One region of the Kocuria sp. NBRC 114282 genome, then DNA from elsewhere that is predicted to be linked to it. Evidence: riboswitches for the same ligand, from Rfam matches in the RefSeq annotation. Region 1 holds a riboswitch; each other region holds the start of a gene.
The links. A riboswitch is a leader RNA that binds a small molecule or an ion and turns the genes downstream of it on or off. The one in region 1 is predicted to bind thiamine pyrophosphate.
Positions count from the first base shown of each region.

Region 2: another riboswitch for thiamine pyrophosphate. It lies ahead of QSJ40_RS01635 (ECF transporter S component); the one in region 1 lies ahead of thiM (hydroxyethylthiazole kinase).
Region 3: another riboswitch for thiamine pyrophosphate. It lies ahead of QSJ40_RS11880 (thiaminase II/PqqC family protein); the one in region 1 lies ahead of thiM (hydroxyethylthiazole kinase).
Region 4: another riboswitch for thiamine pyrophosphate. It lies ahead of QSJ40_RS11385 (MFS transporter); the one in region 1 lies ahead of thiM (hydroxyethylthiazole kinase).

Region 1 covers NZ_BSQO01000003.1:3,696-11,279, reverse strand. Annotated here, with positions in the region: gene thiD (bifunctional hydroxymethylpyrimidine kinase/phosphomethylpyrimidine kinase) at 1-406, opposite strand, end outside; gene thiE (thiamine phosphate synthase) at 403-1,062, opposite strand; gene thiM (hydroxyethylthiazole kinase) at 1,059-1,970, opposite strand; TPP riboswitch at 1,961-2,059, opposite strand; gene QSJ40_RS06270 (Rne/Rng family ribonuclease) at 2,188-5,868, opposite strand; gene QSJ40_RS06265 (vitamin K epoxide reductase family protein) at 6,284-6,946, shown strand; gene QSJ40_RS06260 (SDR family NAD(P)-dependent oxidoreductase) at 7,139-7,584, opposite strand, start outside.
Region 2 covers NZ_BSQO01000001.1:355,753-363,336, forward strand. Annotated here, with positions in the region: gene QSJ40_RS01610 (Na+/H+ antiporter subunit D) at 1-504, shown strand, start outside; gene QSJ40_RS01615 (Na+/H+ antiporter subunit E) at 501-1,184, shown strand; gene QSJ40_RS12755 (MrpF/PhaF family protein) at 1,181-1,567, shown strand; gene mnhG (monovalent cation/H(+) antiporter subunit G) at 1,567-1,956, shown strand; gene QSJ40_RS01630 (DUF4235 domain-containing protein) at 2,064-2,345, shown strand; TPP riboswitch at 2,491-2,595, shown strand; gene QSJ40_RS01635 (ECF transporter S component) at 2,709-3,377, shown strand; gene QSJ40_RS01640 (ATP-binding cassette domain-containing protein) at 3,374-5,815, shown strand; gene QSJ40_RS01645 (nucleoside/nucleotide kinase family protein) at 5,826-6,416, opposite strand; gene QSJ40_RS01650 (low molecular weight protein-tyrosine-phosphatase) at 6,420-6,911, opposite strand; gene dnaK (molecular chaperone DnaK) at 7,176-7,584, shown strand, end outside.
Region 3 covers NZ_BSQO01000009.1:62,346-69,929, forward strand. Annotated here, with positions in the region: gene rplI (50S ribosomal protein L9) at 1-327, shown strand, start outside; gene QSJ40_RS11870 (hypothetical protein) at 801-983, shown strand; gene QSJ40_RS11875 (MMPL family transporter) at 984-1,775, shown strand; gene QSJ40_RS11880 (thiaminase II/PqqC family protein) at 1,751-2,455, opposite strand; TPP riboswitch at 2,447-2,539, opposite strand; gene QSJ40_RS11885 (FMN reductase) at 2,678-3,340, opposite strand; gene QSJ40_RS11890 (LLM class flavin-dependent oxidoreductase) at 3,337-4,479, opposite strand; gene QSJ40_RS11895 (MarR family winged helix-turn-helix transcriptional regulator) at 4,681-5,259, opposite strand; gene QSJ40_RS11900 (hypothetical protein) at 5,366-5,767, shown strand; gene dnaB (replicative DNA helicase) at 6,155-7,584, shown strand, end outside.
Region 4 covers NZ_BSQO01000008.1:46,527-54,110, reverse strand. Annotated here, with positions in the region: gene QSJ40_RS11410 (carbon starvation CstA family protein) at 1-1,287, opposite strand, end outside; gene QSJ40_RS11405 (NAD(P)H-quinone oxidoreductase) at 1,568-2,563, opposite strand; tRNA gene QSJ40_RS11400 (tRNA-Ser) at 2,704-2,791, shown strand; gene QSJ40_RS11395 (acyl-CoA thioesterase) at 2,864-3,880, shown strand; gene QSJ40_RS11390 (heparan-alpha-glucosaminide N-acetyltransferase domain-containing protein) at 3,902-5,059, opposite strand; TPP riboswitch at 5,161-5,268, shown strand; gene QSJ40_RS11385 (MFS transporter) at 5,263-6,579, shown strand; gene QSJ40_RS11380 (APC family permease) at 6,668-7,584, shown strand, end outside.

The sequences.
Region 1 (7,584 bases):
CCAGCAGCTCCAGGACGGCGCCGAGCGCCTCGGACTCCAGCAGGGTCCCACCGGCTGTGGCGACCATGACGGGATCGATGACGCACAGCGGCGGCTTCTGCTCCTGCAGCCACTGCCCCACGACCTCGACGGCACCGGCGCTGCCCAGCATGCCGATCTTCACGGCATCCACGACGACGTCGTCGGAGACGGCCAGCAGCTGATCCCTCAGCACCTCCGGCGGCGGGGTGTGGATCGAGCGCACTCCGCAGGTGTTCTGGGAGACGACAGCGGTGATCGCGCCCATGCCGTAGCCGCCCAGGACGCTGATGGTCTTCAGGTCCGCGTGCACTCCGGCTCCGCCGGTGGGATCGGTTCCGGCGATCGACAGGACGCGCGGGACGGCGCGCGGGCTGATGGTGCTCATCGCTGGATCTCCCGTCGGTAGGTCTGCGCCGCCAGGCGCGGATCGGCAGCCGCGCAGATCCCGGAGACCACGGCCACGCCGTCGGCACCTGCGGCCATCAGCCCCGCGACGTCCTCCGGCCGGATCCCGCCGATGGCCACGGCCGGGAGGGCACTCAGGGCTCGGGCCCGGGCGAAGCCGTCGATGCCCAGCGGCTGCGGGGCGTCGGGCTTGGTGGCGGTGGCCCGCACCGCGCCGATGCCCAGATAGTCCACCGTTGCCGGGGGCAGCCCCGCTGCGGCGGCGATCTCGGCCTCCGAGGCGGCGGAGAGGCCGATGATCGCCTCCGGGCCGCACAGCCGGCGGGCGTCCTCCGGAGGCAGATCCGACTGGCCGATGTGGACGCCGTCGCAGGCGATCCCCCGGGCGCGTGCGGCCAGGTGGCACTCCACGCGATCGTCCACGACCACCGGGGCCGCGCCGTCGACGGCCGACACGACGGCCTCGAGCAGCTCGAGCAGCTCGCGTCCGGAGGCATCCTTGGCCCGGACCTGGATCATGCTCGCCCCGCCCTCGACAGCCAGCCGCGCGACCTCGGGGACGCTGCGAGGCCGGCTGAGCTGGGGGTCGGTGACGTGGTAGAGCGACAGTGCGGCGGGGTCGAATCGGGGGCTCATCGCCCGGCCTCCTCTGCCTGACCCGCCCCGGCGGCGGCACCGTCCGCGGCGCTCGGTGCGCCGGCCGCCTCCGCCTCGACGCGGCACCGTTCGGCGACGTCCTCGGGGCGCAGCCCGGCCAGGGCGTCGAGCAGATGCACGGCGAAGGACCCCGGGCCCTGGCAGCGATCGGCGGCGTCCTCGGCCGCCAGTCCCCAGACCAGGCTCCCGGCCGCGGCGGCGTCGGCGGGGTCCTGCGCGACGGCAGCGAAGGCCGCGATCACGGAGCCCAGGGCGCACCCTCCGCCCACCACCTGGGTCAGCAGCTCGTGACCGTGCGGCACGCGCAGCGTCCCCGACGCGGAGACGATCAGATCGACGGGCCCGGAGATGGCCACGGCATCGGCGCAACCGGCCGACACGAGCTGCCGGGCGGCCTGCACCGCTGTCTCCGGGGCATCCGTCGTGTCGACGCCGCGGCCCCCGGCCCCTCCGGTCAGAGCCAGGACCTCCGAGGGGTTGCCGCGGATCACCGCGGGACGGGACTCCAGCAGCTCGGCGGCAAGGGCGGTGCGGATCGGCAGCGAGCCGATCGCCACCGGGTCCAGCACCCAGGGTCGGCCTCCGGCCTGCCGGGCGGCAGCGGCCTCGCGCATGGCGCCGCGCTGCTCGGGATCGGGAGTGCCCAGATTGATCAGCATGCCATCGGCGATCTCGGCGAACGGCCCGGCCTCCCCCTGGATGTCCGTCATGGCCGGAGCGGCGCCGAGGGCCAGCAGGGCGTTGGCGGTGAAGTTGGAGACCACTGTGTTGGTCAGGCACTGCACCAGGGGGCGCGTGCTGCGCAGCTGCTCGAGCAGCTGGGCCATCCGGGCCGAGACCGGCCCGGAGGCGTCGTGCGATGGATTCAGGGTGCGACTGTGCGTCATGGCGACAATCCCTCCGCTAGTGCGAACTAGTTCAGGTTCGACGGGTGTGCTCTCAGCCGCCTGCTCGGGCGGCACCCCGTGTCGTGCCTGCTCAGTCTACCCATGATCCGGCTGCCCGGGCGAAGACGATGACGGCCGCCTCCCCTTCTCGGGGAGACGGCCGTCATGCGACCGGGTCGTCCTGTCGGCGCCGGCCGATCACCGGCGCCGACTGCGCTCAGGAGTGCTCGTGCTCACCCTGCGAGGCGTCCCCGCCATCCTGCGCCGGACCCGCCTGGGGGGCGGCCTCCGGGGCGCTGGCGCGGCGCGAGCGGCGCGGGCGACGGCGCGGACCGGCGGCACCGGGCTCGCGCTCGCCCAGCGAGCTGGCCAGCGACTCGAGCTGCGAGCCGGACGAGCCCCCGGCGCCCAGCGCCTCGGCGGCGCTCTGGCCCTGCGGCAGCTCGATGACCTCGCCGTTGATCGTCACCTGCGAGGCTCCCTCGGAGGTCGAGACCACCGAGGCGCTGCCTGCGGTCACGGTCGCCGAGGCGGCCGGAGCCGCAGGAGCCGGCTGCGGGACCTCGGGCGTGCCCGCCGGAGCCGCCGCACGACGCGAGCGACGCGCCCGCTGGCGCACCGGGGCGGCCTGCTCCGCGTCCGCACCGCGCACCGTGGCCGTGCCCTGGACGGCGGGAGCCGCCGGTGCGGCAGGCGCCTGCACCGACTCCGGGGCAGCCTGCGGAGCGGCCGCGGTGCGGCTGCGGCGCTGCTGCTGAGCAGCCGCCGCCCGCTCGCCCTGCGATGCGCCCTGAGCGGCGTCCTTCGACTCGCTGCGCGCCGTGCGCGAGCGCCGCTCACGACGGCCCTCGGAGCCCTCGGCCGAGTCTCGGCGCGAGCTCGAACGGCTCAGCTCCCGCACCTCCGGGGACGCGGGGTCGCCGACCATGGCCTGGGCCGCGGGGGCCTGCTCTGCAGCGTCCTCGCCCGAGGTGCTCCGCTCGGGGGCTTCGCCGGAGGCCGCTCGGATGCGCGCCTCGATCAGCGAGCGGGTCTCATCCTCGGAGCGGGCCCCGGACTGCGCCTCGGACCGGCCGCGGCCGCCACGGCCGGAGGAGCGCTCACCGCGCTGCCGGCGCTGCCCGGAGCGGCCGTCTGACTCACCGCGGCCCTGCTCTGCCTGGGCGCCGGTGTCCTGGCCCTGCCCCGGATCGGCCTGCGGGGAGTCCTGCCGGTCGCTCTGGGCCTGGTCGCTGCGGTCCTGATCGTTCTGGTCCTGCGGGGCCTGGCCGTCCTGACCGCGGCCGCGCGAGCGCTTGCCGCGGCGCTTGCGACGACGCTTGCCGCTCTCGCGGGAGTCCTGGGACTCCTGCGGGCGCTGGCCCTGGGACTCCTGGTCCCCGGCGGGCTCGCTCGCAGAGGCTGCCTCCGTCCGCTCTCCTGCCGAGGCGGAGGAGTCGGTGTCGTGGCCGCTGGCCGAGGCGATCGCGGCCAGGGCGCTTCGGGTGGCCTGTGCGCGCTTTGCCTGCTCCGGATCCTCGGCGCGCGGACGCTGCTCGTCCTGAGCGCCCGGGAGACGACGGCTGCGCTTGCGGTCGTTGCGACCCTGCCGGTTGTCCGAGGAGCCCGAGCTGCGGCCCTTGAGCGGGTGATCGTGGACGACCACGCCGCGGCCGTCGCAGGCCTCGCAGTCCTCCGAGAAGACCTCGAGCAGGCCGGTGCCCATGCGCTTGCGGGTCATCTGCACGAGCCCCAGCGAGGTGACCTCGGCGACCTGGTGCTTGGTGCGGTCGCGACCCAGGCACTCGACCAGGCGCCGCAGCACGAGGTCGCGGTTGGCCTCGAGCACCATGTCGATGAAGTCGATGACCACGATGCCGCCGATATCGCGCAGGCGCAGCTGCCGCACGATCTCCTCGGCCGCCTCGAGGTTGTTCTTGGTGACGGTCTCCTCGAGATTGCCGCCGGAGCCGGTGAACTTGCCCGTGTTGACGTCGACGACGGTCATGGCCTCGGTGCGGTCGATCACCAGGGAGCCGCCCGAGGGCAGCATGACCTTGCGCTCCAGTGCCTTGAAGATCTGATCGTCCACCCGGTAGTGGGCGAAGAGATCCTCGTCCCTCTCCCAGCGGTGGACGCGGTCCAGCAGGTCAGGTGCCACGTAGGTCACGTAGGCCTCGATGCCGTCCCAGGCCTCCTGGCCCTGGACGTGCATGGCGGTGAAGTCCTCGTTGAAGACGTCGCGCACGGTCTTGATGGTCAGATCCGGCTCGGCGTACAGCAGCTCCGGCGCAAGCGTCTTGCCCTGGGCCGCCTTCTCCTGGATCTGCTCCCACTGGGTGCGCAGGCGGTTGATGTCGTTGGTCAGCTCCTCCTCCGAAGCCCCCTCGGCGGCGGTGCGCACGATGACGCCCGCACCCTCCGGGAGGTGATCCTTGAGGATCTTCTTCAGCCGCTGGCGCTCGACGTCGGGCAGCTTGCGGGAGATGCCGGTCATCGAGCCGCCGGGCACGAACACGAGGTAGCGCCCCGGCAGGGAGATCTGGCTGGTCAGGCGCGCGCCCTTGTGCCCCACCGGGTCCTTGGTGGCCTGCACGAGCACCGGGTCTCCGGGCTTCAGCGCATTCTCGATGCGCTTGGCCGCACCGTTGAGGCTCGCCTTGTCCCAGTCGACCTCGCCGGCGTAGAGGACTGCGTTGCGGCCGCGGCCGATGTCCACGAAGGCGGCCTCCATGGACGGCAGCACGTTCTGGACCTTGCCCAGGTAGACGCTGCCGATCAGCGAGTCCTGCTGGGTGTGCGAGACGAAGTGCTCCGCGAGGATCCCGTCCTCGAGCACGCCGATCTGGATGCGGTCGTTCTTCTGCCGCACCACCATGGTCCGCTCGACCGATTCCCGACGAGCCAGGAACTCCGCCTCGGTGATCACCTGGCGGCGGCGCCCGGTCTGACGCGACTCGCGACGACGCTGCTTCTTGGCCTCCAGGCGCGTGGAGCCCTTGACCGACTGCACGGTGGTGGGCGCGGAGCCGTCGACCACGCGCGCGGTGCGGATGCGCGTGATGGTCTGCTCCGGGTCGCCGTCGTCCCCGCCGATCAGCTCCAGATCCTCCGAGCCGCGACGGCGCCTGCGCCGACGTCGGCTCGTGACCCCCGCACCGGGCTCCGGGTCCTCATACTCGGCCTCCTCGGCCTGCTCCTCCTCCTGCACCTCGCGCAGACGAGCCTCCTCGCGCTCGCGCTCGGCGCGCTCCCGTGCCGCGGCGACGTCCTCCGGGGCCGGGGCGTGGAAGAGCAGCGACGTGGCCGACGCCGCGCCGAACGCGGCGAACGGATCCGCCGCCGGCTGCTCGTCCTTGGTCTCCTCGTCCTTGCCCTGCTGCGGCGGCTCCTGCTGGGCCGGCTCCTGCTGGGCCGGCTGCTGCTGGCTCTGCGCCTCCTGGGTCTGCTCGCTGCCGCCCAGCGGCGCGGTGCGCAGGATCGTGGTGCTGGCCTGCTCCTGCGTGTGCTCTGCGGACTCGAGCGCCTCGAAGGCGGTCTGCGCCGGATCTGCCTGCTCGGCGGCCTGGCCCTCGGTCTCGACGCGCTCGCCCTCCTGCTGGGACTCCTCGTCCTGCGCCGACTCCGTCTGCTCGGTCTGGTCTGTCAGGCTCTTCTTGCCGCCGGCCTCGGCCTGCTTGGTCCCGGCGTCCGCCGACGGGGCGGGATCCGTCGAGGCCGGCTCAGCGGATGCCGTCTCCGCCGACGCCGTCTCAGCGGTGGTCGCCCGGGGTTCCGTGGGGGTGTCCTGAGCCGATGCGCCCAGGTCGATCTCGGTCTGGGCCGACGGGTCAGCGGAATCGGTGGAGGGGCTCTCCGCCGGGACGTTCGAGTCCTCCGGTGAAGAGTCCGACTCGGGCTGTGCCTGCTCTGATGCCATGTGTGCTGTGCTCCTGCGGGTACCAGCCGTCCGCACCCGGCGGTCCCCCGGTCGTGAGCGCCGTGCGTGGCCCCGAGGGGTCGCGCGGCTGCTGCAAGAAGTCGTGTGTGTGCGCTGCGCGGGGGCGCTGATCGCCGGGCGCGCAGGCCGTCACGGATCCGAGTCGCCGGGGCGGGCCCTGTAGGACCCTGCTCACGGCCGATCTTGTCCGGGCGGCGGACGCGCTCGATCCTTCCGAGAGCTGCGGCCGCGCCGACCGGGTCGGAGCCGTCGACGGACCCTCCCACGGGTGCGGCCGAAGGAGGACCGCTCTCATTCTGACACAGGGCTCCCCGCGAATGAGGCACATCACGTCCGATCCCGGGGTGATCACCACGACCCCGGTCTCGGGCACGACCCCCGTAGGATCGGGAGGGTGAAGACTCGAGACACCCAGGCACCCCCCACCGACGAGCTGAGCCGCGCGAGCGCCGCCGAGCAGGGCTCCGAGCCCACCGCCCCTCGCCCTGAAGGCGACCTCGGCTGGGCGATCCTGGCCCTGATCACTGCAGCCGCCGGGCTGTACGCCTCGATCTCGCTGGTCGGGGAGAAGCTGCAGATCCTGGAGAACCCGCTGCACACCACGGCCTGCGACATCAATGCGGTGCTCTCGTGCGGCACGGTGATCCGCACCGACCAGGCGGCGGTCTTCGGATTCCCGAACCCTCTGATCGGCCTGGTGGCCTACGCGGTCGTGATCGTGATCGCCGTGGCCGTGCTGGCCGGGGCGCGGTTCCGGAACTGGTTCTGGTGGGGTCTGATCGTCGGTCAGCTCCTGGGCCAGGTCTTCCTGATCTGGCTGTGGTTCGAGGCCACCTTCCAGATCAACGCCCTGTGCCTGTACTGCATGCTCGTGTGGCTGGTGCACCCGTTCCTGCTGATGTCCACGATCGGTCGCAGCGTGCGCACCGGGGTGCTTCCGGGCTCGGCGGCCGCCCGCTCGAGCTCCGGTCTGTGGAGCATGGGCGCGGCCGTGCTGATCGTGGTGATCATCTTCGGCGCCGTGCTGGTGCGCTTCTCCGGCACCATGTTCGGCTGATCCCCCACGGCTGCCCTGGAGCAGCTGCGATGCAGAAGAGCGAACGCCCCGGAAGAAAACTTCCGGGGCGTTCGCACTGTCATTCCCCCGCATCTGCACGGACCGCAGGACGATCCGTCGGCGATCGGGAGGGACCCACAGCCTAGGGCTGCGCCCGAACCTCCGCAATCCGCTCAGGGGACTTCCCAGTGCTCAGCGCGGCGGCATGCGCAGCGCGCCGTCCATGCGCACCGTCTCGCCGTTGAGGTAGTCGTGCTCGACGAGCATGCTCACCAGGCGCGCGTACTCATCCGGGCGGGCCAGGCGCGCCGGGAACGGGACGGTGGCCTCCAGCCCGGCGCGGAAGTCCGGGTCGATCCCGGCCATCATGGGCGTCTCGACGATTCCCGGGGCGATCGTGCACACACGGATGCCCTTCGAGGCCAGGTCTCGGGCCGCCGAGATCGTCAGCGCGTGGACGCCGCCCTTCGAGGCCGCGTAGGCGGCCTGCCCGATCTGGCCCTCGAAGGCTGCGACGGAGGCGGTGGAGACGATCAGGCCGCGCTGGCCGTCGTCGTCGACCGGCTCGAGCTCGGCCATGGCGGCGGCCGCAGCTGTCATGACGCTGAAGGTGCCGATCAGGTTGATCTCCACGACCT
Region 2 (7,584 bases), on a different contig from region 1:
GCCGACTACCCGGATCCGGTCCTGCTGGTCTCCCGGGACGAGGCACGGGAGCACGGGCCCCGCAGCGCCGCCTCGGTGTCCATGGAGGCCGAGGGCGGCGGCCGGTGGGCCGGTCGCAGCAACGTGCAGCTCATGCCGTTCTCCATGGTGATGCCCACCGGGATGCTCGTGGCGGTCGGGGTCGCCCTCACGGTCTTCGCGGGACCGCTGTTCTCGGTGGCCGACAACGCCGCGGAGAACCTCATGCACCCCGAGCGCTACGTCGAGGCGGTCTTCGGCGACGAATCGGGACCGCGCGGCGTCGTGGACGACGGCGAGGACCCGAGCTCCGATGACCCTGCCGCACCGAGCGTGCCGGAGGGCGAGCAGTACGGGGAGGACGTGGGCGAGGACAGCGGCGCCGGCATCCAGCGCGAGGTCTACGACGGCACGGATTCGCGGCCCTCGGCCGAGGCCGACGCGCAGCGGCAGGGCGCCGAGCAGTCCGAGGAGGCAGATCAGTGAGCTCGACAGCGACATCCCGCGGGTCCGCATCCGCCCGGCCGCGGCGGCGCGAGCACCGCTGGGCCGTGGAGATCCCCCTGATCCTGTGGCTCATGCTCGTATGGGCCGTGCTGTGGGGCGAGCTGACGGCCAAGAACCTCCTGGTGGGCCTGGTGCTGTCCCTGCTGGTCACCCGGGCGCTGGCACTGCCGCCCGTGCAGCTGTCCAGCCGCTTCAACGTGCTGCACGCCGTGACCCTGTTCGTCACCTTCCTGTGGCAGGTCATCCGCGCCAGCTTCGAGGTCATGTGGACCGTGATCGCCCATGGGCCCAGGGCCTCCTCGTCGGTGACCGCCGTGCAGATGCGCTCGCACTCCGATCTGATCATGACCGCGACCGGAAGCACCACGGGACTGATCCCGGGCTCGGTGCTGCTGGAGGTGGATCGTCCGAACGCGATCCTCTACTTCCACGTCCTGGACGTGCACGACGACGAGGACATCGAGCACTTCCGGGAGTCCGTGCGCAACACCGAGGCTGCCTGGATCCGCATGATGGGCTCTCCGGAGGACTACGCCGCGCTGCGGCGCGAGGACGCCCAGAAGGGCCGTGGACTCAGCCCTCGGGCCGTGCTGCGCAGCTGGGCGGGCTACGCCCACAGATCGAAGGCCGAACGACGGGATGAGGAGCAGAGCCGATGAGCACCTTCGTCATGGCCGTGTGCCTCGTGATGCTCGCCGGTGGGGCCGCCGGCGTGCTGTACCGACTGGTGAAGGGACCCTCGCTGCTGGACCGCGTGCTCTCCAGCGACGTCCTGCTCTCCGTGGTGGTCGCCGCGATCGCCCTGGAGATGGTCTGGAGCGATCACTCCGACTACATGATGGTCATCGTGACCGTCTCGCTGCTGGGCTTCATCGGCTCGGTGTCCGTGGCGCGGTTCGTCCAGCCCACGCGGCCCCGGAAGACGGGCCAGACCGATGAGGGCGCCACCAAGGAGCCGGTCGAGGGCGAGCGGGCCGAGCAGGATCACCGGCCCGCCCCGATGCAGAAGCCCGCCCCGTCCGAGAAGGAGGGACACCGCTGATGGATCCCATGGACCTCGTGCTCGACATCGTCGTGGGCGTGCTGCTGCTCGTGGGCTGCCTCATGTCCCTGACGGCCGGCCTCGGCCTGATCCGGCTGCCGGACGTCCTGTCGCGGATGCACGCGGCCACCAAGCCGCAGGTGCTCGGTCTGCTGTGCATGCTGCTGGCCGTGGTGATCCACTCCCGCGAGTGGACGCTGCTGCCGCTGGCCCTGCTGGGCTGGGCCCTGATGCTGCTCACGGCGCCGGTCTCGGCGCACATGGTGGGGCGCTCGAGCTATCGGACCAAGCACGTGCTCGATGAGACGCTGATCGCCGATGACCTGGCCGCAGCCCTGGACGAGGCCGACACCGCCGAGTCGCAGGGCGGCGCGGATCGCCCGTCGTGATCCGCGACGGCTCGCCGAGCGCGCTAGGGTGAGCACCGAACCTCCGGCGCCGGCTGAGGCGCCGGTTCCGCGATCTCCCGAGTGGCTCACTCGGGGTAGGAGATGACATGAACCCCAAGATCATGGGACTCATCGGCACCGGCGCGTCCGTGCTGGGCGTGCAGGCCGCCACCAAGGGCCTCGACGCCACGTGGAAGAAGGTCACCGGCCGCCAGGTCCCGTCCAAGGGCGATGACCCCCGTGAGGACCGCTGGCTCGACATCGTCCTGTTCGCGGTGGTCAGCGGCGTGCTGACCACGGTCGTGCGGACCCTGGTCAACCGCCAGGTCGCCGAGCAGCGCGAGAAGGCCGAGCTCAAGGCCCATGAGAAGGCCAAGGGCCGCGCCTGATCTCGACCAATCCGGGCCGGCCGCTGCGCGCGGCCTGCTGATCGATGGCGAAGGCGCCGGGAGCCGTGTGCTCCCGGCGCCTTCGTCCGTTCCGGGTCCGGCTGAGGGCGACCTGCATCTGCTGCGCGTTTGGCGTAGGATCCCAGGAATACGACAGGGGAGCGCCCGAGGGCGCTGAGAGTGCGGTCCGCCGCAGACCCTCGAACCTGCTCCGGCTAGCACCGGCGAAGGAAGTCGAGCATCTCGGAGGTGCTTCTCGCGCGTTCCTGCGGGCGCCCGCCCACGCAGCATCGCGCGAGAAGCGCTTCTCCCCTCCTGATGACAGGGGCGCCGCGGCGTCCCCGGGCCCCCAGGAGGACCACCATGACGCAGCATCGCAGCACCGGTCAGATGAGCACCGGATCCGGCCTCGATACGCGCTCGGACCGCGACTCCGGAACCGTCGGCTCCCCGCAGCGCAGCGCGCGCTCCCGCCTGCGGTGGCGCGTGCTCGACCTCGTGGTCCTCGCAGTGCTGGCCGCCGCCTGCGGCGTGATCTTCTGGGCCTGGTCCGCTCTGGTCTACCCCCTCTCCCAGGCCGTCACGGTCGGCTATCCGCCGGCGGGCGGCCTGCTGGTCGGCGGATGGCTGATGGCCGGGCCGCTGGCCGCCCTCATCATCCGCCGCCCCGGCGCAGCGCTGGCCTGCGAGCTGCTGGCGGCGTGCTTCGAGGGGCTGCTGGGCACCCACTTCGGCATGACGGTCGTGCTCTCCGGTCTCATCCAGGGCGCGGCGGCGGAGGCCGTCTTCCTGGCCGCTGGGTACCGCCGCTTCGGCCCGGTCGTGGCCGTGGCCTCGGGCGCTGCCGCCGGAGCGCTCGGGACGCTGACCGAGTGCCTGATCTACTACTACGAGTGGCCGATGGCCCACCAGGCGGTCTACGTCGTGCTGGGCACGGTGTCCGGGGCGGTCATCGCCGGTCTTGCCATGTGGGCACTGACGCGCGCTCTGCGCTCCACGGGAGTGCTCTCGGGCCTGGCCTCCGGTCGATGACCGCTCGCACGCACGGAGCCGACAGGGCCGTGCGCGGCGGAGCCGCCGTGCTCGCGCGCGGCTTCGGCTGGCAGCCCGAGGGTCGGAAGACCCCAGCCCTCGAGCAGGTGGACCTCGAGATCCCCGCGGGGCAGCGCGTGCTGCTGCTGGGCGCCAGCGGCTCGGGCAAGTCCACGCTGCTGCACGCCCTGGCGGGCGTGCTCCCGGACACCGAGGACGATGCCCCCTCCGATGCCCCCGGGCCGGGGCCCGACGGCGGTCGCGCAGCGCCCTCAGGAGGCAGCGGCCCGCGCGGCGAACTGCTCGTGGACGGACAGCCCGCAGCCCAGCGCGGCGTCGTCACCGGCCTGCTCCAGCAGGATCCGGAGTCCTCGATCCTGCTGGCCAGGGCCGGCGACGACGTCGCGTTCGGCCCGGAGAACCTGGCCGTGCCCGCCGAGGAGATCTGGGACCAGGCCGATGCCGCCCTACGTGCCGTGGGGCTGGAGATCTCCCGCAGCCGGGACACCTCGGCGCTGTCCGGCGGGCAGCAGCAGCGCCTCGGCCTGGCCGGCATCACCGCCATGCGCCCGCGCCTGCTGCTGCTCGACGAGCCCACGGCCAACCTGGATCCAGAGGGGGTGGCCACCGTCCGCAGGGCGGTCGAGACGGTGGTCGAGGACACCGGGGCCACGCTGATCGTGGTCGAGCACCGCACCGAGGTCTGGGCGGATCTGGTGGAGCGCGTCGTGGTCCTGGGGCCGCGGGGAGTGCTGGCCGACGGGAGCCCCGAGGACGTCCTCGGCGCCCGGGGGGCCCAGCGCGAGCAGCTGCGCCGCGCCGGCATCTGGCTGCCGGGCCAGCGCGCCGCCGCGGCCGCCCCGGCCCCCGCCCCCGGTGAGCTGCTCCTGCGCGCCGACGAGCTTGAGGTCTCGCGCGAGCAGCCCTCGCAGGGCCTGCTCTCCCGCCGCCGTCGCCGCGTGCGCCGCGGGGACGCGGTGCCCGACGGGGCCTGGGCCGGCGCCCCGGCGGCGCAGCCGGTGGACCTGCGCCTGCGCGCCGGCAGCGCGCTCGCGCTGACCGGGCCGAACGGCGCCGGGAAGTCGACGCTGGCCCTGACGCTGGCCGGTCTGCTCGTGCCTAGCGCCGGTACGGTGCGCGCTGCCGGCAGCCTCGCCGGAGGGCTGCCGGACGATCCTTCGGTATGGTCCGGCCCGGAGCTTGTGGAGCGCATCGGCACGGTCTTCCAGGAGCCCGAGCATCAGTTCCTCACCGGCAGCGTGCGCGAGGAGCTCGCCGTGGGCCCGCGCCGGGCCGGGGTCCCCGAGGACGAGATCGCCCGCCGCGTGGACGAGCTGCTCGAGCGGCTGCATCTTTCGGCCCACGCCGAGGCCAATCCCTTCACCCTCTCCGGGGGCCAGAAGCGCCGCCTGTCCGTGGGCACGGTGATGGCTGCAGCACCCCAGATCCTCATCCTGGACGAGCCCACCTTCGGGCAGGACGCAGTGACCTGGGCGGCCGTCGTCGAGCTGCTGGCCGAGCAGGTGCGGCAGGGCCGCTGCGTCGTGGTCGTGACCCATGATGACGACCTGGTCCGCGCCCTGGGAGCCGAGGAGATCGCGGTGCGACCCCGAACCCGGCCGACGGAGGAAGCGCGGCCCACGAGCGCGCCCGCTCGGCAGCGCGGCGCCCTGGCTCGCCGCGACGCCCTGGCCAAGCTCGGGGCGGTCGCGGTGCTGAGCCTGGCGCTGCTGCTCTCGGCGGATCCCGTGACCTCCGGACTGATCCTGGCCGTGGAGCTCGTGGGCCTGGCTGCGATCGGCCAGCGGCCCGGTGCTCTGCTGCTGCGGATCTGGCCCCTGCTGGTGGCCGCCCTGCTCTCGGGCTGGGGCACCGCGGTTCTCTCGGATGCCGGCGGGCACCTGTGGGTGAGTGCCGGGCCCCTGCAGCTGACCTCGGGCTCGATCGCCGCCGGGGCCGCGATCGCGCTGCGTGGGCTGGCCCTGGCCCTGCCGGGCGTCATGCTGCTGCTGAGCACCGACCCGACCGATCTGGCCGACCGGCTTGCCCGGACCATGCGGCTGCCGGTGCGGGTCGTGCTGGCAGCGCTCGTGGGGCTGCGCCTGGTCACGGTCATGATCGATCAGTGGCAGGTGCTCGTGACGGCTCGTCGGGCACGCGGCGTCGGCGGCTCCCGAGCCCCCCTGGCGGCAGTGCGGGAGCTGGGCGGGCGTGCGTTCGGGCTGCTCGTGCAGTCCCTGCGGCGGGCCTCGCGGCTGGCCGTGACCATGGAGGTGCGCGGCTTCGGCGGGGTGGTGGACGCCGGCAGCCGCACCTGGGCTCGACCTCTGCGCTTCGGACGGGCCGATGCCCTGCTGCTGGGGGTCGCGGTCGCAGCGGCGGGGGCGGCGCCGGCGGTCTCCGAGCTGCTGGGGACCCACCGCTTCATCTGGCAGTGAGACCGAGGGCTCAGCCGGTGGGGCCGGGCTGGATGATGGTGGCGGACTCCCACACGGGATCGCGCTGCAGGTAGTCCAGCTCCTGCTGGGCCCAAATGTCCCAGTAGGGCTCGAAGCCGCTGTCGCGGTTCAGGGCGCGCTCCCGGCGCTGGGCCTCCGGCAGCTCGACCCACACGGAGACGTCGAGGACCTCTCGCGCCGGTGCGCTGCAGGCTCCCACACCCTCCAGGACCACGATCTCCGCAGCACGGGTCAGCCGCGGTCCGCCCGGCGAGTCGGCCAGCCAGTCCCACGCCGTCCAGTAGGCGTCCCGGCCGTCGCGCAGCGGGGAGAGGATGGACTCCTCGTACATGGCGATGCCCCGATCCAGGCCGTCCCAGCCCGGGTAGAGGTCCTCGAGGTGGAAGACCACGACATCTCGGGTCACGGACAGCACCTGCGCGAGCTGCCCGGCCAGCGAGGTCTTGCCCGCCCCGGAGCGTCCGTCGATCCCGATGAGGTGGGGCCGGTGGATCGGCTCGGTGAGCTGATGCATGAGGGCGATGCCCGAGGGGTTGCGCTCGGCGATCGCGGGGTCCATGTGCAGCTCGACGTCCTGCATGCCTCAGGCCCCTGCCTGTTCGCGGGCGTGCTCGACGATCCCCGGCAGCGCGTCGACGACCATCTCCCACGTGCTCTCGAAGCCCTCGGCCCCGCCGTACCAGGGGTCCGCCACGCCCTGCTCGGACTCGGGCAGATCGGCGGCCTGCGGGTCGAAGGAGCGGTACAGGCGCACCCGGTCCTGGGCGCCCTCCGGGGCCATGGCGCGCAGGGCCCGAGCGTGCTCAGGAGTCATGGCCAGCAGGAGGTCGTGGTCCTCGAACCACTGCAGGGTGACCTGGCGGGCGCTGTGCCCGGAGGGATCGAGCCCCTCGCGCTCGAGCACCCGCGCCGCCCGGGGATCCACGGGGTTGCCGTGCTCCTCGTCCGAGATGCCCCCGGAGTCCACCGCGACCGATGAGGAGAGCCCGGCGCGATCGAGCTCGCGCTCGAGGGCCAGCTCGGCCATCGGCGAGCGGCAGATGTTGCCGGTGCACACGACTGCGATGCGATACATGCGTTCCAGTGTAGGCGGCATGCATGTGCGGCGTATGAGCGGGCCCTGACGAGCGCGGGACAGCGGAGTGCACGGGCGCATCGGAAAGTTGATACGAACTGACTCAAGTCTGCTTGACACGAAGGTTGGCAGGGCTATACTTGAGTCCAGAAAGCTCAACGAGAGAGGCCGTCCGGGGCGAAGGGTCCGGCAACCGCTCGCAGTGAGCAGGACACGCATAGATCCGAAGGCCCCGGAAAGGCTTCGGCAGAAGGAGGAATTAGCATGGCTCGAGCAGTCGGCATCGATCTGGGCACCACCAACTCCTGCGTCGCAGTGCTGGAGGGCGGCGAGCCCGTCGTCATTGCGAACGCGGAGGGTGCCCGCACCACCCCGTCGGTCGTCGCATTCTCCAAGGACGGCGAGACCCTCGTGGGCGCCGTCGCCAAGCGACAGGCCGTCACGAACGTCGATCGCACCATCGCTTCGGTCAAGCGCCACATGGGCACGGACTGGACGATTACGGTCGACGACAAGAAGTACACCCCGCAGGAGATCTCGGCCCGCACGCTCATGAAGCTCAAGGCGGACGCGGAGGCCTACCTGGGCGACGACGTCACGGACGCCGTCATCACCGTTCCGGCCTACTTCAACGACGCAGAGCGCCAGGCCACCAAGGAGGCCGGCGAGATCG
Region 3 (7,584 bases), on a different contig from region 1:
AAGGGCGCCGAGCGCCAGATCGAGTCCATCAAGGCCGCTCGTGCGGCCCGTGAGCTCGCCTCGCTCGAGGACGCGCAGGCCCTGGCGGCCTCGCTGACCTCGGCCACCGTCACGGTCCCGGCCAAGGCCGGCGCCGAGGGCCGTCTGTTCGGCTCGATCAAGGCCGAGCAGGTCGCCGACGCCGTCAAGGCCGCCGGCCTGGGCGAGATCGACAAGCGCAAGGTCGAGATCCGCGAGCAGGTCCGCACCGTCGGCACCTACCAGGCCACCGTGCGCCTGCACGAGGACGTCAACGCGAACATCGAGTTCGAGGTCGTCCCCGCCTGATCCTTCGGGTGAGCCGTCCTGCACGGCACGCCTGACCGACGAGCCGTCGCCCCTTTCCGGGGCGGCGGCTCGTCGTCGTTGCCGGGCCTGTCGGGCGCCGGCGGGGGGCGGCTCTGCCCCTGACAGGTCACCGTTCGGCGGATGATGACGACGGCCCTGCGCAGCGACACAGGGCAGGCCCTGATGTGGTCCCTTGCGCGGTGATCTCGCATCTGTTCCCGGCCCTCGGGGCACGGGCGCGGCGCGGATCTGCTGCGGGCGCATGACCCGTCCCCAGGACGGGCGACTTCTGCGCCGACCAGCACCGACGCCGGCGTCGTCTCCCGTGCTACGTTCCCGGGGGCGGCTACGCCGACCCGACTTCGGAATCCGCCAGGGCACAGCAGATCGTGCACGAAGAGGTCGGCGGGGAGGCGAGCCTCGTCGTCCTTGTCCGAGCCCCCGAAGGCTCCCAGGCAGCTGACTCCGCTGACGTGGGGGAGGAGATCGCCGCGGATCTGCGCGAGCACGACGGCATCGAGTCCGTCCATGCCTTCAGCGATCCCGGCATGAGCGACCCGCTGGGCTCTGACGACGGCCGCACGGGCATGGTCGTCGCGCACATCGAGGGCACCTTGGCCGAGCAGACTGAGATCTCCACGGAGCTCGTGGACTAGCTGAGCCAGGAGCGCGGCGACGGCACCGAGGTGCTGGTGGGCGGCTCCGCGCCCATGATCGCCTCGAACAGCCAGCAGGTGATCAAGGACCTGGGGCTGGCCGAGCACCTCGCCGTGCCCATCACGCTGGTGCTCCTGCCGGCGGTGCTGGGCGTGGTGACGCTCATGTTCCAGCACGGCTTGCTCTCCGGGGTCCTGGGCTTCACGCGGGGCCCGCTGGACATGTCCATGCCCGTCCTGCTGTTCTGCATCGCCTTCGGGCTGTCGGTGGACTACGAGCTGTTCCTGATCGGGCGCATGAAGGAGTTGTGGGAGCAGACGGGCAGCAACCGCATGGCGGTCGTGGAGGGGCTCGCGCACACCGGGCGCATCACCACACTCGCGGCGCTGGTGCTCTCGGTGTCGTTCGCGGCCTTCGGGACGAGCCAGGTGAGCTTCATGCAGCTGTTCGGCCTGGGCACGGCGTTCGCGATCCTGCTCGATGCGACCCTGGTGCGCGGCGTCCTGGTGCCCGCGTTCATGCGGATCGCCGGGCGGGCCAACTGGTGGGCACCGGCCCCGCTGCGGTGGGTGCACGATCGGATCGGGCTGGCGGAGGCCCCCGAGGATCCGCATACGGGGCCCTTTGGCGCGGCGCGAGCCGGAGGAGTTCGGGGATCACATCACGCCGCCATCGGCCCGACGACGCCGCGGTCGCCATGTGGCCGACACGGCGCCGCGGCACCGGAAGGGACCGTGGTGAGGGTCCCGTCAGTCGGTCCGCGCTCTCAGCGCGGGATGATCTCCGACTGATCCTGAGTCAGGGCCTGATCGAAGAACGCCAGCTCGTGGCGGCAGCCTGCCAGATAGGCCCGCTGTGCTGCCGCACGGCCTGATTCCGAGCTCTGTGCGAGCTCCCGCTCGACGCGCTCCAGGGCTGCAGCGGTTGCAGCCACGAAGTCGGGATCGCGGTAGGTCTCCAGCCATGCGGCATACGGGTGATCCGGCTCCACGGTCGGCAGACAGGCTCCGACCTGGGCGTAAAGCCAGAAGCAGGGGAGCACTGCAGCAGCGCCGACAGCTCGGTCCTGTCCCAGGGCGGCGGCCAGCAGGAAGTCCGTGTAGGCCGCGGTGACGGTGCTGGCGGGCTCGTCGGCGGCCTCCGGACGGGCGGCCATCCAGGTGCGGTGCAGCTGGGCCTCCTCCGTGAGGCAGCCGACCGAGGCCTGTGCCCACGCGAGCTGGTCCGGGGCGTGATCGCAGCGTGCGGATAGAGCCGCCAGGGCCCGGGCGTAGCCGGCCAGATACAGGGCGTCCTGGGCGAGGTAGAACGTGAACCGCGCGTCGTCAAGGGTTCCGTCCAGCAGGGCGCGCACGAATCTCGAGTCCTGGATCTCGGCTGCCGTCTGCGCGCCGGCGTCCCACAGCGACTGCGTCCATGGACCGGCCGCTTCGACGGCGGGCTGGGGGGCGATGTTCGAGGTGGAGCTCATCAGGGACATCCCTTCGCCAGTGCGAGCTGGAGCAGGTTCCACGGGTCTGATCTCAGCGCCGGCGGCGCACCCCGTGTCCGCAGCCCAGTATAGGCGGCAGGATCGGATGCCGACAGGGCGGCATCCGGTTCCGCTGTGAGAGACGAGACCTTTTTATATGTCATATTCGACATATGAGGAGGTCAGGCGGCCTATGGGTCCTCCGAGAGCTCGGCGAGCCCGTCAGGAGCCGTCGTGGCCCTTGAGGAGGCTCGCGAAGTCCGTGACCGGGCCCAGGTCTACACCGCTGCGACGCGGCGCCCGCGCGGGCTCGGTGGGCAGGAAGCCCTCCACCCCGGCGGACTCGGCCACCAGTGCCGTCGCCATCTCGGAGGCGGCTCGAGCGATCCGCGACTCCAGGCCTCCGGTGTCCCCGGAGCCGAAGTCATCGGTCGCGGCGAACACGCCCGTGGGCAGCACGACCGCCCGCGAGTAGGAGAACAGCGGGCGCAGCGCGTGGTCCAGGACCAGGCTGTGGCGCGGGCTGCCGGCCGTCGCGGCGATGAGCACCGGGAGGTCGATCAGCGCTTCGTCGTCGAGGACGTCGAAGAACATCTTGAACAGCCCCGAGTAGGAGGCCCGGAAGATCGGCGTGACCGCCACCAGCCCGTCGGCCTGGGCGACCAGGCGCTTGTCCTCGTCGAGCTGCGGATCAAGCAGCCCGCCCGTGGTCATGGCCTGCGCCAGCGGCAGGGCCAGGTCCCGCAGCTCCACGTGGTGGACCTCCAGGGCCTCGCCCCGGGCGCCGACCCGGGACTCGACGGCATGGGCGATCCGGTCCGCCAGCAGGCGGGTGGACGACGGCGAGGACAGCCCCGCCGAGACGACGACGAGCTGACGGGTCATCGCTGCTCATCCTCCTTCTGCTCGTCCTGCGGCCGCGCGTTGATGACCTGGCGGTGCTTGGAGTCCGGGCCCTGGGCGCGCAGGGTCTCGTGGGTGGGCGGGTCTGAGGGCACGTGCGCCGGGCGACGTGCCTCGAAGCCCTCGCGCAGGCGCGGGACGATCTCCCGGCCGAGGATCTCGATCTGCTCCAGGACCATCTCCTCGGGCAGGCCGGCGTGATCCAGCAGGAACATCTGGCGCTGGTAGTCGCCCACCTGATCCGCGTAGCCCAGGTAGCGCTCCACGATCTGATCCGGGGTGCCGACCGTCAGCGGGGTCATCCGCGAGAAGTCCTCGAGCGACGGGCCGTGGCCGTAGACCGGCGCGTTGTCGAAGTACGGGCGGAAGACCCGCTTGGCCTCGGCCTCTGTCGCAGCGGCGAAGATCTGGCCGCCCAGGCCCACGATCGCCTGGTCGGCGGCGCCGTGGCCGTAGTGCTCGAAGCGCTGGCGGTAGAGGTTCACCATCGAGGCGGTGTGCTCGATGTTCCAGAAGATGTGGTTGTGGAAGAAGCCGTCGCCGTAATAGGCGGCCTGCTCCGCGATCTCCGGGGAGCGGATCGAGCCATGCCACACGAAGGGCGGGGTGTCATCCAGCGGCCACGGGGTGGAGGTGTAGCTGTTGAGCGGGGTGCGGAACTTGCCCTGCCAGTTCACGACCTCCTCGCGCCACAGCTTGCGCAGCAGGTGGTAGTTCTCGATGGCCAGCGGGATGCCCTGGCGGATGTCCTTGCCGAACCAGGGGTAGACCGGACCGGTGTTGCCACGGCCCATGGTGAGATCCACACGACCGCCGGAGAGGTGCTGGAGGAAGGCGTAGTCCTCAGCGATCTTCACGGGGTCGTTCGTGGTGATCAGCGTGGTGGCCGTGGAGAAGCGCAGGCGCTCGGTCTGGGCGGCGATATAGGCCAGGTGCGTGGTGGGTGAAGAGGGCACGAACGGCGGGTTGTGGTGCTCGCCGGTCGCGAAGACGTCCAGTCCCACCTCTTCCGCCTTGAGGGCGTACTTGGTCATGGACCGGATCCGCTGGGCCTCGGACGGCGCCTTGCCGGTGGTGGGATCCGGGGTGACGTCGCCGATGGTGAAGATGCCGAACTGCATGGTGCTCGCTCCTTGGATGCGACTCGCGAGCCCGGGGTCTTCCGGCGCTCGCGTGACGTTTCACGGAACAGTATGCGTCAATGTAGGTGACATGTCAACCATTAGGTCCGCCGTGCTCGAGGGACGGCGGGAACGACGAACGCGCTGTCGTCGTGATGCGCCAGGCCGTGTCCGCGCAGGGCGGCAGCCGGCCTGCGCGGGTCAGTCGATCGGTGCGCAGTCCGGGCGGCGGATGTCGAGCTTGCGAGCGATCCGGGAGGTGATGCGGTCCAGGTCCTCGATGTCCTGTGCATCGAGGGCGTCGAAGAACGACCTGCGCACGGCGCCCAGGTGGCCCGGGGCGGCTGCGGCCAGGGCCTGGCGACCGGCTTCGGTGAGCTGTGCGAGCTGCGCCCGACCGTCGTCCGGGGCGGCCGAGCGGGCGATCAGGCCGCGCTTCTCCATCCGGGTGAGGTGGTGGGACATGCGCGAGCGCTCCCAGTCCAGCAGCCCGGCGAGCTCGGTGATCCGGCAGGAGGAGCTCTCGCTGTCGTTGAGCATGACCAGGACGTCGTAGTCCTGAAGCGACAAGCCGGAATCGGACTGCAGCTGCGAGGACAGGGCGGCGGGGATGCGGCTGCTCACGGCGAGCCAGCGGCGCCAGACGGTCTCCTCATGTGCGGACAGCCAGTCGACGCCGTCGCCGGCGCCGCCCGTGCCAGCTGCCGTCGAGGGGGAGTCCCCGGGCTCGTCGGCGTCTGAGGGGAGGCTGCGGGGGTCGGTGTCGGGTGCCGTTGTCATGCCCCCAGGATAGCGACAAACGTGACGCGTCATCAGTGAGTGGCTGCGGGTTGCCGCTCACTTTCACGTGAGCCGGCATCCAGCAGGTGATGGCACCATGTCCGCCATGTTCCCCAGTTCCCGCAGCGCCCGACGTCAGCCCGCCGCCGCCCGGTCAGGAGCGGGCCGCTCCTCCGCCGCGCCTGCCTCTGCGCAGCGGAAGCGCCGCAAGGGCAAGGCCGAGCCGCGGCTGCTGCCGATCGCCGTCATCCTGTGGATCGTGGGGCTCGCGGCCTTCGTGGCGGGCTTCGGGCTGGGCAACACCGGTTCCGGCGCGGCCATGACCCTCACGTTCTTCGGGGGGCTGATCGTGGCCACGCTGGCGGAGGTGGGGGCGTTCCTCACTGCGCTGGCCAGCACGATCTCCTATCGGCGGCACAGGCCCTGGAATGTGATCGTGATGATCCTCTCGGTGCTGATCAGCCCGGCCACCCTGATGCTGCTGCTGCAGCTGGCCATGGGGTCCTGAGCTCGGTTGCCGAGCCGCGCGACGCACGACGACACAGCCCTGTGGGAATGCCCACGTCTCGTGTGGACACGGCCTGTGGAGAGTTGTGCACACGCCGTGGAGAAACCCTGGAATCACACTCTGACCTGGTGATTCATCCTTCGTTCACGAAGTCTGAGCCTGTGGATATCCACAGCTGGCAGGGAGATCTGCACCGGTTGCGCACAGTCCTGCACGGCGCGCCCCACAGGGCATCCACAAGTTATCCACAATCAGTGGATAAAGCCCGCGCATGTCATTTCAAGCGTTCCGGCCGAGCGGCTTATGACGTCGGCTCGGTGGGCCAGAATGGGCGGGCCGGGCGGCCGTCGTCGTCCTGGCTGCAGTCAGCGCTGGAAAGGCCCCGTCGTGTCCGAAGAGATCCGCACTCCCCCCTACGACAACGTCGCCGAGCAGTCCGTGCTCGGCGGCATGATGCTGTCCAAGGACGCCATCGCGGACGTCGTGGAGGTGCTGCGCGGCAACGACTTCTACAAGCCGGCGCACGAGTCCATCTACGAGGCCATCATGAGCCTCTACGGCAAGGGCGAACCCGCCGACGCCATCACCGTGGCCGACGAGCTGACCAAGCGCGGCGAGCTCGAGAGGACGGGCGGGCCGGCCTACCTGCACTCGCTGATCTCGTCGGTTCCCACCGCGGCCAATGCCGGGTTCTACGCCGAGATCGTCCAGGAGCGCGCCGTGCTGCGCCGCCTGGTCACCGCCGGCACCAAGATCGTCCAGCTCGGCTACTCGCAGGACGGCGAGGTCGAGGTCCTGGTCAACGAGGCCCAGTCCGAGATCATGACGGTGGCCGAGCGGCGCAATTCCGAGGACTACGTGGTCCTCAAGGACGTCGTGGAGTCCACCGTCCAGGAGATCGAGGACGCTGGCGGCCGCTCCGGCATGCAGGGCGTGCCCACCGGATTCGTCGAGTTCGACGAGCTGACCCACGGTCTGCAGGGCGGGCAGATGATCGTGATCGCGGCCAGGCCGGCCATGGGCAAGGCGCTCGCGCTGGACACCCCCATCCCCACGCCCACCGGGTGGACGACCATGGGGGAGATCTCCGTCGGCGACCTCGTCCTGGCCGTCGACGGCACTCCCACGCGGGTGAGCGCCGCGACCGACGTGATGCTCGACCGGCCCTGCTACCGGGTCAGCTTCGACGACGGGAGCGAGATCATCGCCGATGAGGAGCACCAGTGGCTGACGCATACGCGGGCTGCCGTGCTTGTCGGAGCCGGTGCGGCTGATGCGGGCTCGGCCAGCGTGGTGACCACGGGGCAGATCGCGGCCTCTTCGCAGCGCCACCTCGTGCGCATTCCGGATGACGCCCGACTCCCGCTGTGCCATGACGGCGGCATTGAGCCGGGAACCGAGCGGGCGATCGTCGCCGTGGAGCCGGTGGCCTCGGTCCCGGTCCGGTGCCTGCAGGTCGATCATCCGAAGCACTTGTTCCTGGCGGGGCGGACGTTCATCCCCACGCACAATTCGACCTTCGCCATCGATATCGCGCGCTCGGCGGCGATCAAGAACAACATGACCACCGCGATCTTCTCGCTCGAGATGGCGCGCAATGAGATCGCCCTGAAGATCCTCTCGGCCGAAGCCACCCTCAACCTGCAGGACCTGCGCAAGGGCACGTTGCAGGACGAGCAGTGGGGCAAGATCGCCTCCACCATGGGCAAGCTGGACTCGGCGCCGCTGTTCATCGACGACTCCCCGAACATGTCGCTGATGGAGATCCGCGCCAAGTGCCGCCGCCTGAAGCAGAAGCACGACCTCAAGCTCGTGGT
Region 4 (7,584 bases), on a different contig from region 1:
GAAGTAGATGCCCCGGTCGATCGAGATCGCAGCGACCAGCGCCATGATCGCCACGAAGGACTCCATGAGCATGCCGCCGTAGCCGATCAGGCGCGTCTGGCGCTCCTTCTCGATCATCTTGGGGGTGGTGCCCGAGGCGATCAGCGCGTGGAACCCGGACAGGGCGCCGCAGGCGATCGTGACGAACAGGAACGGGAACAGCGCGCCGGAGAACACGGGGCCGTCGGTGCGCCCGGCGAACTCCGAGACCGCCGGCACCGAGATCTCCGGACGGACGACGACGATGGCCACCGCCAGCAGGAGGATGGTGCCGACCTTCATGAAGGTCGAGAGGTAGTCGCGCGGGCTCAGCAGCAGCCACACGGGCAGCACGGCGGCGACGAAGCCGTAGATGATCACGAACCACGCCAGCGTCACGCGCTCCAGGGTGAACAGCTGGACGCCCCAGTCGGTGTCGGCGACCCAGCCGCCGGCCACGATCGCGAGCATCAGCAGCGCGAAGCCGACGATGGAGATCTCCAGGACTTTGCCCGGGCGGATGTAGCGCAGGTAGATGCCCATGAACAGCGCGATCGGGATGGTCATGCCCACCGAGAAGACGCCCCACGGGGACTCGCCCAGAGCGTTGACGACCACCAGGGCCAGGATGGCCACGATGATGATCATGATCACGAGGGTCGCGATGATCGCCGCCCAGCCGCCGACCGGTCCGAGCTCGTCCTTGGCCATCTGGCCCAGGGAACGGCCGCCGCGGCGCATGGAGAAGAACAGCACCAGGTAGTCCTGGACCGCACCGGCGAGGATCACGCCGACGATGATCCAGATGGTCCCGGGCAGGTAGCCCATCTGGGCGGCCAGCACGGGGCCGACCAGCGGGCCGGCGCCGGCGATCGCGGCGAAGTGGTGGCCGTAGAGCACGCGGCGGTCCGTGGCCAGGTAGTCGCGGCCGTTGGCCTTGTACTCCGCCGGGGTGGCGCGGAAGTCGTCGGGCTGGGCGAGCTTGCGCTCGATGAACTTGGAGTAGAACCGGTAGGCGATGAAGTAGCTGCAGACCGCTGCCAGCACGAACCAGATCGCGTTGACGGTCTCGCCGCGCACGATCGCCAGCATGACCCAGGCCAGTCCGCCCACCAGGGCGATGGCGACCCACAGGGCGATCTTGGCCGGGGTCCACTTGGCCTGCTCGGCCTCGAGGACCTCGGGTTCGACGGCGGCCGGAGGAAGGTCGGTGCGCGGATCAGTGGTGCCGGATCCGCCGGCTCCGGGCGGTGTGACGGTGGTGCTCATGGAAGGCTCCTGGTGAGGGAGAGGGGAAGGCGCGGCCTCGACCGGAGGGCCGGGGCCGCGCACCTGTCACCGGGAGTCTAAGCCGGAGGGTGATCCGCTTCACGGGGCGGGCGCCGCGGGCGGGCCGCCGCCCCGCAAGCGCATCGAGTGGCCGATTTCCCACTGCCAGCTCATCCGGAGGCCAATTCCTCACCGCTAGCCGACGGAAGTGGTGAGGATCCGGCCGCTCGATGAAGGTGCGGTGGGGAATCGGCCTCTCGATGGCCTCGCCGGTCCTCGATCACGGGGTCAGCAGGATCTTGCCGATGTGCGTCCCCGAGTCGAAGTGCTCATGCGCCTGCGCGGCCTGATCGAGCGGTAACTCCCTGTCGAGAACAGCGCGGATCTGGCCGGAGGCCACGAGCGGCCAGACGTGCTCGTGGACCTGCGCCATGATCCGAGCCTTCTGATCCGCCGGCCGAGCACGCAGCGTGGTGGCCACGAGATGCTGGCGCTTCACCATGAAAGAGCCCAGATCGATCTCGGCCTTCCGACCGCCCTGCAGCCCGATGATGATCAGCGTCCCGTCCACCGCCAGCGCCTTGAGGTTCGGCTCGAGGTACTTGGCGCCGACGACGTCGAAGATGATCTCCGGTCCGCGGCCATCGGTCAGCTCCTTCACCCGGCCCACGAAGTCCTCCTGGTCGTAGCGGATGGCCTCCGCGCCGAGCTCGCGGACGAACTCGGCCTTGGCCTCGGAGCTCACGGTGGTGATCACGCGCATGCCGATCGAACGGGCGATCTGGATGGCCGCCGTGCCGATGCCGCCCGTGCCGCCGTGCAGCAGCAGCGTCTGCCCGGACCGAGCACCGGCCTCGATCACGAGATTCGACCAGACGGTGGCCAGCACCTCGGGCAGCGCGGCGGCATCCGTCATGGACAGGGCATCCGGCACTGGCAGGACGTTCGCCGCCGGGGCGACGACCTCTTCGGCGTAGCCTCCCGAGTCCATCAGGGCGCAGACTCGGGCCCCGGGCACCAGGACGTCTCCGGACAGGGCGTGCTGCGGGGCCTCGGCGCCGACTTCGAGCACGCGGCCGGAGATCTCGAGTCCGTAGATCGCGGAGCCGCCGTCGGGAACCTTGTAATGACCGGTTCTCTGGAGGACGTCGGCGCGGTTGATCCCGGCATGCTCGACGCGGATTCGGATCCCGTCGGCGGTGAGCTCGGGGACGGGTTGATCGGTCACGGTCAGGACCTCGGGTCCTCCGTGGTCGGCTTCGGCGACTGCGCGCATGGTGGGCCTCCTGCGATCGTCGGGGTGTGTCGTGCCCAGGCTACGGAGGCGGGCAGACGCCCGCCGCGTCGATTCGGCTCCCAGCGCATGCCAGTGGAAGAATGAGCCGATGTGCGGGCGGTGCATGCCGACCCGTCACGGGAAGGTTGTCCGAGCGGCCGAAGGAGACGGTCTTGAAAACCGTTGTGCAGCGACCCTGCACCAAGGGTTCGAATCCCTTACCTTCCGCGCAGAGCAGCTGAGAGCCCCGACCCCCGCGGTCGGGGCTCTCGCCGCATCACCTGCGGTAGTTTCATCGCCATGGACCAGACGCCGCCCGCCCCCGCCGACAGCCGCTCCCGACGCCACGAGGTGACGCTGCGGTTCCTGGCAGCGCCCACCGATGAGGGGCATTCCGGGACCGTCGACGCCGGCCGGGTCCTGGAGTGGGTGGACAAGGCCGCCTTCGCCGCGGCCGCCGCCTGGTCGGGCTCCTACTGCGTGACCGCCTACGTGGGCAACATCCACTTCGAGTACCCCGTGCAGGTCGGCGAGATGGTCGAGGTGACCGGCACGGTGCTGACCACGGGCCGGTCCTCCATGCACATCAACACCGTGGTGCGCTCGGGCGATCCCAAGACGGGCGAGCTCGAGCAGCGGGCCCGGTGCCTGACGATCTTCGTGGCCGTCGACGGCAGCGGGAAGTCCACGCCCGTGCCGAGCTTCGAGCCGCGGGGCCTGGAGCAGGAGCTGGCCCGTGACTACGCGCTCTCACGCATCCCGATCCGCGAGGAGATCACCGCCGAGATCGCCCGCCAGGACTTCAGCGCGGAGGGCACCGGCGAGCGCGAGGTCCTGCGCTTCCTGGCCGCCCCCACCGATGTGAACTGGGGCGGCAAGGTCCACGGCGGCATCGTCATGGAATGGATCGACGAGGCCGCATATCTCTGTGCGACCCGCTACTGCGGCCGGGACACCGTGGCCGTGTTCTCCGGCGGCATCCGCTTCATGCGCCCCCTGCACATCGGGGATCTGGTCGAGGTCGACGCCCGCCTGATCTACACCGGGACGAAGGGCATGCACATCGCCGTGGAGGTCCGCTCCGGGGATCCGAAGTCCCGCGAGCTGGAGGTCACCACCAATTGCCTGACAGTCATGGTGGCCCGCGACGAGGAGGGCACCTCCGTGCCCGTCCCCGCCTGGGAGCCGGTGACCGAGGCGGATAAGCGGCTGTGGCAGCACGCACGCACGCTGCTCGAGATCCGCAGCCGCGCCCAGGGCAATCGGCTGCCGAATCACCTGCTGGAGGAGTCCGGCGAGTCGACGACGTCCGCCTGAGGCCACGCGGCGCCGGGAGGCTCAGCGCCGCGGCACGACCAGCCGCACGGTCCCGGAGACCAAGCTCTCGAGCGGGCCGGGGCCTTCCCCGCCGGCCCGCCACAGCGCGGCGAGCCCCAGCAGCAGGAGCACATGCAGCACGTACAGGTCGGTGAGCTCGGACAGGATCACGTGCAGCGTGTACATGCTCAGCGGCATGGAGCCGGCCGCGAGCACGGGCATCAGCAGGCGGGTGCGCTCCCCTATCGCCAGGCAGATCAGGACGCACACGGCGATGACCGCCGCCGCGATGCCCGAGGTGAAGACCAGGTCGAAGGTCGTCGACGAGTGCGGACCGACCGTGACCAGCCACCACCATGTGGTCGTGGGCGTGCTCCCGTGGCTGCCGATGGTCTGCGCGGCATACGGCGAGCCCCAGGCCAGCGGCGACAGACCGGAGCCGGCGCGCTCGAGGGCCTCGTGCCCGCCTGCGGACAGCAGCAGCTGCGAGCTCACCCAGGCCGCAGCGGCCAGCAGGGCGCCGACGGCCCCGGCCCAGGCGGCCGTGGCGGCGCTGCGCCAGTCGAGCCGGGCCAGGAGCAGCCCCACGAGGAGGTAGCCCATCCACTGCAGCACCGGGTAGTAGCCGGTGAGCAGGACTCCGAGGGCCAGCTCCCCCGGCTGAGCCAGGTGGGAGAGCTCGGGCGCTTCGACGGCGCGCTGGAGGCCGAGCCCGTCGCGGATCAGGTGGGAGGCCACCGGGGAGGCGACCAGCCAGAGCACGGTCGTGGCCGCCAGCCATCGGGCCGGAAGACGCAGGACCAGCGGGGCGAGCAGGAACAGCACCCCGTAGTTCACCAGGACCACCGCGATCGAGCTCGACAGCGATCCCAGCACGAGTCCGAGGATCGCGATCAGCACGCCGCGCACCGCCAGTGAGGCAGCCGCCTCGCGCCAGCACCCATAGCGCCGCGTGGACAGCTCGACGGAGAACCCGGCCAGCACCGCGAACAGGGCTGCCGCCTTGCCCGCGATCAGCCCGACGGGCTGCGGATCACCGGCCGCATCCACCAGGTCCATCGTGTGGGTGGCCATCATCCCGAGCAGGGCGACGGCCCGCGCCAGATCGATGCCGAGCATGCGGGCCCCCGGGTCCGGGCGCGTCGGGGGGCTCGAGGGCTCGGAAGCGATGAGGGGCACGCCCTCACTGTGCCTCACATGCTCGGGCCTCGGCCACGCGAGCCCGTCGCACCGCTAGGATCGACGGTGCGGCGCGCAGGTCGTGGGACCTGCACCGCTGAATGACCCCACACGGGAGCCCGGGCACGGGCTGAGAGGAAGCTGACGCGGCTTCGACCGTCGAACCTGCTCCGGTTCATACCGGCGAAGGAAGTGAGAGCTCGATGCCTTCTGCACCCCTGTCCGCCCCCGCGACCGCATCCTCCGACGGGCGCCCTCCCGCACCGACCCGCCGCGCGATCCGCGGCGGGATCATGGGCAACTACGTCGACCAGTTCGACATCTTCCTGCCCGTGATCGCCCTGGCTCCGGTGTCGGCGCAGCTGTTCGGCGATCACGACATCGTGCGCAATGCCGGCCTGATCTTCGTGGCCACCCTGCTGGGCCGCCCGCTCGGGGCCATGATCTTCGGCCCGATCGCCGACCGCGCGGGCCGGGTGCTCATCACCCAGGTCGCCCTCGCCGGCATCTGCCTCACGACCCTGCTGATCGCGCTGGTCCCCGGGCACGAGGTGCTCGGCGCGGGCACGTTCCTGGCGGTGCTGGCGCTGCGCCTCCTGGGCGGGATCTTCCTGGGCGGGGAGTACACCTCGGCGATCCCGCTGGCCATGGAGTGGGCGCGCCCGCGCTCACGCGGTCGTCTCAGCGGGATGATCATGGCGATGTCGCCGCTGGCCAACGCCAGCATCGCCGCCGTCACCTTCCTCCTCCTGCTGCTGCTGGACGACAGCGAGTACGCCGCCTGGGGCTGGCGGCTGCCGTTCCTGCTCGGCGCCGCCCTGGCCGCTGCCATGCTGATCTACTACCGCCTCATGGTCGAGGAGGCTCCGCAGCGCCGGCGCCCGGCCCGTTCGGCGCACCCGCTGGCGCAGCTCGTCAGGGGCAGCAGCCGCCGGTCGCTGCGGCAGGTCCTCGTGCTGATGACCGGGCTGTGGCTGCTCACCTACATGGCAGTGCCCACCCTGACCGCCCAGCTCTCGCGCATGCCGCAGCTCGAGCCGCAGACCGTCTCCCTCGTCATGCTGGGCGCGACGGCCGTGTCCGCGCTGGCCATGGCCGGGGCGGGTGCGCTGTCCAGTCGGATCGGGCGGCGCCGGTTCTTCGTGGGCTTCGGGCTGCTCTGCGCAGCGGTCTCCCCCGTCATCCTCCTGGCGCTGCTGTCCGGGGCCCTCGGAGCCGGCATCGGCACGGTGCTGCTGCTGGCAGCCGCGCTGCAGGTCACGACGGTGACCGGCTACGGGCCGGTGGGCGCCTATCTGACGGAGCGCTTCCCCGACGAGATCCGGGCCAGCGGATACGGGGTGGCCTACAGCATCTCGATCGTGCTGCCCGCTCTCTACCCCTACTACCTGCCGCCGCTGCAGCAGCTGCTCGGGCCGCACGCGGCGATCGCCGCGGTGCTCGCGGTGGGCGGGCTCCTGGTGGCCCTCGGCGGGCTGCTCGGCCCCGAGCCAGATCGGTCGGGTCCGCTGCCCGACTGATCGGCAGATCGCGGCTCACAGGCAACTGCCAGCCGCCTGAGGCCCTCGGCGGCGGGGCCTTGAGCGGGACAGGCGCATCATGTACGCCATGATCGCACCGCCCTCCCGCGCCGCCGCCTGGCTGCTGGCAGGATCCCCCTCCGCCTCCTACGGCGCCCCGCATCGCCGACCCGATCGCGACGAGAAGACCCATCCCTGGTGGAAGGTCATGTGCCTGTCCGGCGTGGACTACTTCTCCACCCTGGGCTATCAGCCCGGCATCGCGATCCTGGCCGCCGGGCTGATCTCCCCGCTGGCCACCCTGGTGCTGGTGGCCGTCACACTCTTCGGCGCGCTGCCGGTCTACCGGTGGGTGGCGGTGGCCTCCCCGCACGGCGCCGGCTCCATCCGGATGCTCGAGACGCTGCTGCCGCGCTGGAGCGGCAAGGTGCTGGTCCTGTGCCTGCTCGGCTTCGCGATCACGGACTTCGTCATCACCATGACCCTGTCCTCGGCCGATGCCGCCGTGCACATCGTCGAGAATCCGCACGTGCCAGCCGAGGCGCATCACTGGCAGTTCTGGGTGACCGTCGGGCTGCTCCTGCTGCTGGGCGCGGTGTTCATGGCCGGGTTCTCGGAGGCCATCAGCGTGGCCGTCGTCCTGGTCCCCGTGTATCTGAGCCTCAACGCCGTGGTGCTGGCGGTGGGCTGGTGGCAGATCGCCCGCTCGCAGGAGATCGGATTCGCGCAGTGGTGGCATGCGGCGCTGAGCCAGCACTCCTCGCCCTGGGCGGCGGTCGCCGTGGCTGCACTGGTGTTCCCCAAGCTGGCGCTGGGCCTGTCCGGCTTCGAGACCGGGGTCTCCGTGATGCCTCTGGTGCGCACCTCGCGGGGCTTGCGGGGCCGCGTGGAGGGCACCCGACGACTGCTCACGACCGCTGCGCTGATCATGGCCGGGTTCCTGCTGACCTCGTCGCTGGTGTGCACGATCCTGATCCCGGCCGGGGACTTCGAGCCCGGCGGCGC